Regions from separate parts of the Paenibacillus sp. FSL M8-0228 genome, predicted to be linked through region 2. Evidence: riboswitches for the same ligand, from Rfam matches in the RefSeq annotation. Region 2 holds a riboswitch; the other holds the start of a gene.

Region 1 (4,427 bases), 3.6 Mb from region 2:
AGCCCCTTATCCGCTGCATAGGCGCGAATGTCCTGCGTGATGCGCATACTACAAAATTTGGGGCCGCACATCGAGCAAAAATGTGCTTCCTTGGCTCCCTCTGCTGGTAGCGTTTCATCATGGTAGGACAAGGCCCGCTCGGGATCAAGCGACAGATTGAACTGATCCCGCCAGCGGAACTCAAAGCGTGCCTTGGACAAAGCATCATCCCGCTGCTGCGCCCGTGGATGGCCCTTCGCCAGATCGGCAGCATGTGCCGCAATTTTGTAGGTAATGACACCCTCACGGACATCATCCTTATTCGGAAGACCCAAATGCTCCTTAGGCGTAACATAGCACAGCATGGACGTCCCGAACCAACCGATCATCGCCGCCCCGATGGCTGAGGTAATATGATCATATCCGGGGGCAATATCCGTCGTGAGCGGTCCCAAGGTATAGAAAGGAGCTTCCTTACAAATCTCCATTTGCAAATCCACATTCTCTTTGATTTTATGCATAGGGACATGTCCCGGCCCCTCAATCATGACCTGAACATCATGCTTCCATGCGATTTGCGTTAGCTCGCCCAACGTTTCCAGCTCTGCAAACTGTGCTTCATCATTCGCATCATAGATACTACCTGGACGTAGACCATCCCCGAGAGAAAAGGCCACATCATAGGCTTTCATAATTTCGCAGATTTCTTCAAAATGTGTATACAAAAAATTCTCCTGATGGTGCGCAAGGCACCAGGCTGCCATGATCGACCCGCCACGGGACACAATTCCCGTCATTCTATTCGCCGTCATCGGTATATACCGCAGCAATACACCCGCATGAATTGTAAAATAGTCCACTCCCTGCTCCGCCTGCTCGATCAGCGTATCGCGATACAACTCCCACGTCAGCGCTTCTGCTTCGCCGTTCACCTTTTCAAGTGCCTGATACAGCGGCACAGTTCCAATCGGTACAGGAGAATTCCGAATGATCCATTCACGTGTGGTATGGATATTACGGCCTGTGGATAGGTCCATAACTGTATCCGAGCCCCAACGCACAGCCCAGGTCATTTTCTCCACTTCCTCCTCAATCGAGGAGGTAACCGCAGAATTACCAATGTTCGCATTGATCTTCACGTGAAAATGACGCCCAATGACCATCGGCTCACTTTCCGGGTGATTGATATTCGAAGGCAAAATGGCTCGTCCAGCCGCCAATTCCTGCCGTACAAACTCAGGCTCCACCCCTTCGCGGATCGCCGCAAATTCCATTTCGGGCGTAATGATCCCTTGCCGTGCATAATGCATTTGCGTCACTGTACGACCTTGCGAAGCACGAAGCGGACGGTTGGTCACGCCGGGAAATTCAACTGTCTCCCGTTTGGAGCCAGGTTTCAGTCCATTATCCTCCGGTTTGACGGCGCGTCCCTCGTAAGCCTCCACATCGCCCCGTTCCAGTGCCCAAGCTCGCCGTAATGGAGGCAGGCCCTGACGGATATCGACCTGATAGGCTTCGTCAGTCATGGGACCGCTCGTATCGTACACACGCAATGGCTCATGATGCTCCGTGCCCTGCGGCGTATGTGTAGGATGAAGAGCAATTTCCCGCTCTGGGACGGCAATGTCCGGCCGCGAGCCTTGAATATATACCTTACGGCTCCCTGGAAAGGGCGTTACCCCACTGGCTTGCTCCCCGTTTGTCTTCTCTACCCCAACTTCCCTTGTTCCTGCCAACCTTACTTCTGCTGATTTAAATTCTGTTCCTTTTGTTCCTTCTACTTCTGTCGGCTTCATTGTCCATTCCTCCTGTTTCGATGAAATGACACACCGATCCGGAACCATTCCCAGGGTGGCGCTGATCTATGCAAAAAAGCCGGTTCCCGAGGGAACCGGCTAATCTAACGAGGCAGCTATCCAGACCGTGCACATGTGGAATAATCCTATTCCAATGCGTCACCGTAGACAGCAGCTGCGTATACATTTCAATGGCCGATTACTTCCCTACGCTGGTATGATCCAGATCAGGTGCAAAGGGTCCGGAATCTTACACGATTCCATCTCAGCCCGGCATTACAGGCTCCCCCAGTAACTGCGATACTTCTATTCACATGAGGCGGACATAACAGACATCCCGCCATCCTTATCAGACTACTTCAAATTTATGGCTTTGGCAACCCTTCTAGGTTCCATTTAGCAAGAAGACGCTCCTCACCAAATCACTTTGCTTGCTTCAACTGCATTCATTCTTGTTACGGAAGCATAAGCCCCATTTCCTTCGCCGCTTCGATCAAAATCGGAGCAAAGTCATGTAGCGTCTCGGGTGCAAGCCGACTGACCGGACCGGATACAGATAAAGCCGCAGTGACCTGTCCCTTCCGGTTCACAATTGGTGCTGCCACAGCAGCGGCCCCTGGCTCCCGTTCTTCATAGCTGGTCGCATAGCCCTTCTCGCGAATGTCCTGCAGCTGGGCTTTATAGACCTCCGCGTCTACCGAGGGCGGCCATTCATTCCCGCTTAGCAGGGCTTCCAGCTCCTGCGGCGGCATAAAGGCAGCCAGCACCTTACTGGAGGCTCCTACAGCCAGCGGCATACGCGCACCCACAGGCGCAACCCTGCGGATCGCCTGATTGCTCTGCACGGCTTGTATGCGAATACGCATGCTGCCGTCCCGTAAGTACAAGCTGACCGTTTCGCCCAGACGGTCACGCAGTCCTTCCATTGCAGGCTGTAACAACACCGCCGGCTCGTCACTTTGGGACAAATGTGTGGATAGCTCCCAAATGCGGAAGCCAAGTCGATATTTTTCCGTTTCGGCATTCCGAACGACAAAGCCCCGATCCTCCAACGTAGTCAGCAGCCGATGAACCGTGCTTTTATGTAGACCAATTTTGGAGGCAATCTCCGTTAGGCCAAGATCCGAATCTGCGGTAAAACACAGCAATATATCAAGTGCACGCTCTACAGCGCGAACGGTTAATTTACGGTCTTCCATTCGTGAACCGCTCCTCTTGTATCCATATTCGTTTCACACTATGAAACATGGTTACATAAATTATATAGAATAGTCGCGGCTACTGTAAACCGATGTTTTTGTGACAACCATATTACAGAACGAGAACAAACATCGACAATTCTTTGCATCATTTTTACTTTTCCGGTTCAGGCGTTGACTTTGGATAACCCCCATCATACGATAATAGGTATCTATACGGATATACACTATCATTTTCAAGTGGAATTATACCTAAATTCTATTGAAACGAAGATCAATTTTATATAAGGAGGCTCTTACATGATTTCTACATCCCAGCGCAACTCTCAGCTACAGACCGCTGTTCAGGAGCCGTCCACCCCACTCTTTAATCCCCGTCTGCTGCGGTTCAAGCACGTTGTGATTGCTCTGCTGCTGTCGGTCGTTTTTTTTCTGTTGTTTTGTTTTATTGCCTTGCATGCTTACATCGCATGGGTACTTACGAATCCTACCGTCGCGCCGCTGTACTCTAATCCGATGCAGGCCAAAAACATGCCTTATGAGGAAGTCAGCTTCCCTGCCAAGGATGGTAGCCGCATGGTACAAGGCTGGTATATCCCGGCGGATCAATCGCGGAAAACGATTATTTTCAGCCATGGTTATGGAGCTAACCGCGAAGAAAGCTGGATTCCCATGTATGATCTGGCGCATTATGCCCACAGTTTGAACTTTAATGTGGTCATGTTCGATTATGGATTCGCGTCACAAAACAGCAAATCAGTCGCAACCGGAGGCAAAGCGGAATCCCAGCAGCTTCTCGGAGCGATCCAGCTTGCGAAGCAACGCGGCTCGTCGGAGATTATCGTATGGGGCTTCTCCATGGGGGCAGGAACCGCTCTTCAGGCGGGCTTGCAAACCAAGGATGTGGACGCAATGATTTTGGACAGCACTTTCCTGTTGGAGCCGGATACGCTGTACCATAACATTCACAATCAAATTAACCTGCCAAGACATCCGTCTTTGGAAATTCTGGAGTTGCTGTTTCCAGTCTTGAACGGCACCAGCTTGCATCAGATTCCATATCAGGAGGTTAAAAAGGAAAACTATCCGTTCCCGATCATGTTTGTGCATGGTACACAGGATGAAAAGGCTCCTTATCCTATTGCGGAAAAGCTCGCTGCCAATCAAACCAACCCACTTTCCAGTGTATGGATTGTCAAAAACGGAATACATGAGCTTATTTTCAGAGAGCATCCCCGTGAATATCTACGGCGGGTATCGACGTTTCTAAGCAGTGTACAGGAGCTGGAGGACAAGAAAACGATCGCTGATGCCCACAAACAAACGACTACAAAGTAAAGAATTATTTTTCAAAAAAACTGTATTTAATTCTTCACCTTGAAGAAGCCTGCCTACGGACACTAACCCGTGCCGTAGCTGGGCTTCTTTTTCGTTTACCATGGTATTCTTGTTC
Region 2 (4,427 bases):
CTGGCGGTGCGTTGCTCCCTCATATCCAAAAATTACGTGATGTTTCGTACGTTGTTGCGGTTGCGGTAGCGAAAGCAGCGATTCAGGATCAGGTAGCTCAGGCACACATTTCAAATGTTGAACAAGCTATACGGGATGCAATGTGGAAACCCGAATATGTCAAGGTCAAAGCAGTGGAAAGTGTAATTCATCACCCTCACTAATGCTCCATTTAGGAAAGGGATTGCCTTGTTCAGACAGGCAGAATACGTCAGTTCAAGCAAGGAGAATCAATCTATGAGTGTCGGACATATCTTGTACATTTTGGTGCCGATTTTTTTCGTTATTATTTTAGGGTGGTTAGCGGGGCATTACAAAAGCTTTGATGCCTCTTCCTCCAAGACCCTAAATGCGCTCGTTACCAAATTTGCACTACCTGCGCATCTATTCATCGGTATTACGACAACGGACAGGAAAGCGCTCATCGAGCAATGGCCATTCCTGCTGGCCCTGTTCATTGGCATTGTCGGCTTTTTTACCGTTCTCCTTCTACTGTCCCGCTTTGCGGGGAAGCAGTCGGTCAAGGATGCCGCCATGTTTGCTTTGAACTCGGCACAGCCGACCTTTGCTTTTATGGGCATTCCTGTGCTTGGAGCCATCTACGGTTCCGCTGCTGTCGCCATTCCGATTGCGCTTACCGGGATCGTAGTCAATGCCGTCCTTGACCCGGCGGCTACCATTATAGCTACCGTAGCCAGCAGGAATTCAGGCAAAGAACGGAACGGTCACCTCGGAAGGTTAATCTGGGACTCCATTCTTCATGGATTAAAAGAACCGCTGGCGCTGGTTCCACTGATTGGTGTAATTTTGACCTTGTTCGGCTTCCATTCACCGGATTTGTTGAACAAATCGTTGAATCAAATCGGAGACATTACGTCCGGGGCCGCTTTATTCGCTGTCGGAGTGACCATTGGCGTACGCAACATTAGTTTTAGTGTAAGTGCCTTTGCCATCGCACTGTTAAAAACAATTGTACAGCCTTTATTAATGCTGCTGATCGCCTACCTGTGCGGTCTGTCGTCTGCAGATACTGTGAAGGCAGTTCTGCTCGTTTCCTTCCCGGGTTCAGCAGTCGCTGCTATGATCGCCACCCGTTTTGAAAGCCTGGAATCAGAAACAGCCTCCTCCTTTGTCATCAGTGCTGTCATATCGCTCGTTACACTCCCAGTACTGATTTCTCTATTGGTATAAATGCTGATTATTTAGACATTGGAGCCTGCCGCGAATTCCTTCGTGTATACGGAACTGATCTTCTCCAGCGCCTTTTTCCCTCTCGGAAGCGAACTTCAGCTCTGTCGTTTGGCCCTTGACCAGATAGACATGTTTGACATAGCGTATGAACGTATGTACAGTAATAGTCAAAAGAATAGAAGTCCACTAGGGGAGCCGCTATGGCTGAGACAAGAACGTATCTTGGACCCTTTGAACCTGATCTAGTTCGTACTAGCGTAGGAAAGTGGAGCCTTCGTATATAAGGTTTCAAGCGTTTTTTGCGTATTGGGCCTATTGTTGAAGCCGCTCCATTTTTCTGGGGCGGCTTTTTAGCGTTGTTCCGGAATTATATTCTTACAGGACTTCTTGCTCTTCAATTTTATGGAGGTGGCGAAATTGAGTTTTACACAAGAACTCCGTCGGCAGGCGGACGGCATTTTTCAAGCGATTTTTGAGCATCCCTTTGTGAGAGGTATTGCTGAAGGAAGTTTGACAAGGGGACAGCTGATTCACTATGTAAAACAGGACTTTGAATATTTGAACGCCTACATGCGGATATACGGCATCGCAATCTCCAAATGCACGAATCGGGAGGACATGGATGTATTTAATGAACAAATCTCTTTTATTCTCCACAGCGAGGTTCATCCGCATCAAAATTTCTGTGCTGTCGCAGGGGTGACCTATGAAGAATTGCAGGGATATCCGCTCGCTCCGTCGGCTCATCACTATATCCGGCACATGCTGACGGTTGCGCATGAGGGCAACCTGGGCGAGATCTTGGCTGTGCTGCTGCCATGTATGTGGACGTATGCCGAGATTGGCCGCAGGCTGCTAGATGAAGTAAAGCCGGATAAGTCCCATCCGTTCTATGAATGGATTGGCTTTTATGGAGACCAGCTTGATGATACAACACTCAAGTTCCGAGAACGTGTAGATGCTTGGGCGGAAGGGGCAACGGCTGCTGAGCGGGAGCGGATGATTGAGCATTTTATACTGAGCTGCCAGCTGGAATATAAGTTCTGGGACATGGCTTATAAGCAGGAAGAATGGCCGGTCCAGATGCAGGCAGCGGTCTTGGAATAGTCAGCCTGTCAATTCGATGAGTGAAGTACGGTTAATGTCCTGTTAAACCACCAACTATAGAGAGGATAATCATGATGAGTACATGGGAAAAAAGTTATTCGGATCTCCTAACGAAGGTACAAAATAGCAAACCCCTCGTTCACAATATCACCAATGTGGTAGTCACCAACTTTACCGCCAACGGCCTGTATGCATTGGGTGCCTCCCCAGTGATGGCCTATGCACCCGAGGAAGTAGCAGACATGGCAAAAATAGCGGGAGCCGTCGTATTAAACATCGGTACGCTGAACCGCGAACTGGTGGATGCCATGATCATTGCTGGACAATCAGCAAATGCACACGGTGTTCCAGTCCTGCTAGATCCGGTCGGTGCGGGAGCAACGAGCTTTAGAACCGAGTCTGCACTGCGAATCCTGAATGAAGTCAAAATCTCCTTGGTACGAGGCAACGCGGCCGAAGTCGCGCATCTTGTTGGAGAAGCGCGTGAGATTAAAGGCGTAGATGCTGGTGACAGTGCTGACAGCGGCCATGTCGATCTGGCAATTCGGGCTGCTCGAGTGCTCAATACAATGGTTGTCATCACTGGAAAAGAAGACGTCATCACCGATGGGGCCGAAGCACGAATGATAAGCGGCGGAGACGTACTGCTCACGAAGGTAACCGGAGCAGGCTGCCTGCTGACCTCTGTGTTAGGTGCCTTTGCAGCTGTTGAACCCAACCTGCTGCTCGCAGGTACAGCAGGCTTGGCATTTTACAGTGCAGCAGCTTCCCGAGCCGCAGCACGTACCGCAGAGCTAGGGCCAGGCAGCTTCCAGATTGCCTTTCTCGACGAGCTCGCCAAACTACATACTGGTTCGCTAGAGGGGCATGTCACGATCCGTGAAGCTGGAACAACTACAGCAGGTGGTGCGCGATGACAGACACTCGTGTACCCAGAGCACTGACGATTGCCGGCTCAGACAGTGGCGGCGGGGCCGGAATTCAAGCCGATCTCAAAACCTTTCAAGAGCTTGGCGTATACGGCATGTCAGCTATTACGGCCATTACTGTACAGAACACCTTAGGGGTCCACGGCGTATATCCGCTGCCACAGGAAGCAACAGCGGAACAGATCGAAGCTGTAGGATTAGACCTTGGAGTGGATGCCCTGAAGACTGGCATGCTGTTTAATGCGGGTATCATCCGTCTTGTGAGTGAGCAGATCCGAAAGTTCGGCTGGAAAAAGGTCGTCGTCGATCCCGTGATGATTGCGAAGGGGGGCGCTGAACTGCTGCAATTGGAAGCGGTGCAGGCTTTGAAGGACGAACTGCTCCCCTTGGCCCTGGTCGTTACACCGAATATCCCGGAGGCGGAAGCCCTGACAGGGATCAGCATCCGTACGATGGAGGATCGCCGCGAGGCTGCAAGACATATTAGCAGTATGGGATCAGAATTCGTTGTGATCAAGGGTGGCCACGCTGACGAGAGCGAGAGCAGCGAACAGATTGTTGACCTGCTCTTTGACGGAACCGCCTTTACAGAGCTGAGCGGCAAGCGAGTACGGACTGTCCATACACACGGAACTGGGTGCACCTTCTCGGCAGCGATTACCGCGGAATTAGGGAAAGGGATGTCTGTACCGGAGGCTATCTCGAATGGCAAAGCCTTCATCCAGGCGGCGATTGAGGAATCTTTGCAGCTTGGACAGGGACATGGGCCCACCAATCATTGGGCCTTCCGTCGTCGTCAGGAGATGCTTCTATGAGCGGCAGAATGTTGTCAGAGGTGGTGCGCCGCCAGCTACAGATGTACCTGGTGCTTGGAAGCGTGAATTGCCTAGCGGAACCAGGCTGGGTCGTGCAGGAGGCTCTGGCTGGCGGGGCAACCATGGTCCAGTTCCGGGAAAAAGGCCATGGCGCATTAACGGGTATCCCTATGTTCGAACTTGCGCGCCAGCTACAGGAACTGTGCCGCCACGATGGTGTCCCCTTCATCATCAATGACGATGTGGAGCTGGCTCTTGAAATCGATGCTGACGGTGTTCACATCGGTCAGGACGATGAATCTGCCGAAACCGTCCGCGAGCGAATCGGAAATCGAATTCTAGGCGT

Evidence for each region. A riboswitch is a leader RNA that binds a small molecule or an ion and turns the genes downstream of it on or off. The one in region 2 is predicted to bind thiamine pyrophosphate.
Region 1: linked by a shared signal. The riboswitch ahead of thiC (phosphomethylpyrimidine synthase ThiC) and the one ahead of tenA (thiaminase II) in region 2 are both predicted to bind thiamine pyrophosphate.

Annotation. Positions count from the first base shown of each region.
Region 1 covers NZ_JBBOXA010000001.1:874,953-879,379, reverse strand. The annotation lists gene thiC (phosphomethylpyrimidine synthase ThiC) at 1-1,775, opposite strand, end outside; TPP riboswitch at 1,963-2,075, opposite strand; gene MKY98_RS03990 (IclR family transcriptional regulator) at 2,231-2,974, opposite strand; gene MKY98_RS03985 (alpha/beta hydrolase) at 3,275-4,312, shown strand.
Region 2 covers NZ_JBBOXA010000001.1:4,493,329-4,497,755, forward strand. The annotation lists gene MKY98_RS20220 (NAD-dependent malic enzyme) at 1-203, shown strand, start outside; gene MKY98_RS20225 (AEC family transporter) at 277-1,230, shown strand; TPP riboswitch at 1,409-1,511, shown strand; gene tenA (thiaminase II) at 1,648-2,337, shown strand; gene thiM (hydroxyethylthiazole kinase) at 2,409-3,254, shown strand; gene thiD (bifunctional hydroxymethylpyrimidine kinase/phosphomethylpyrimidine kinase) at 3,251-4,081, shown strand; gene thiE (thiamine phosphate synthase) at 4,078-4,427, shown strand, end outside.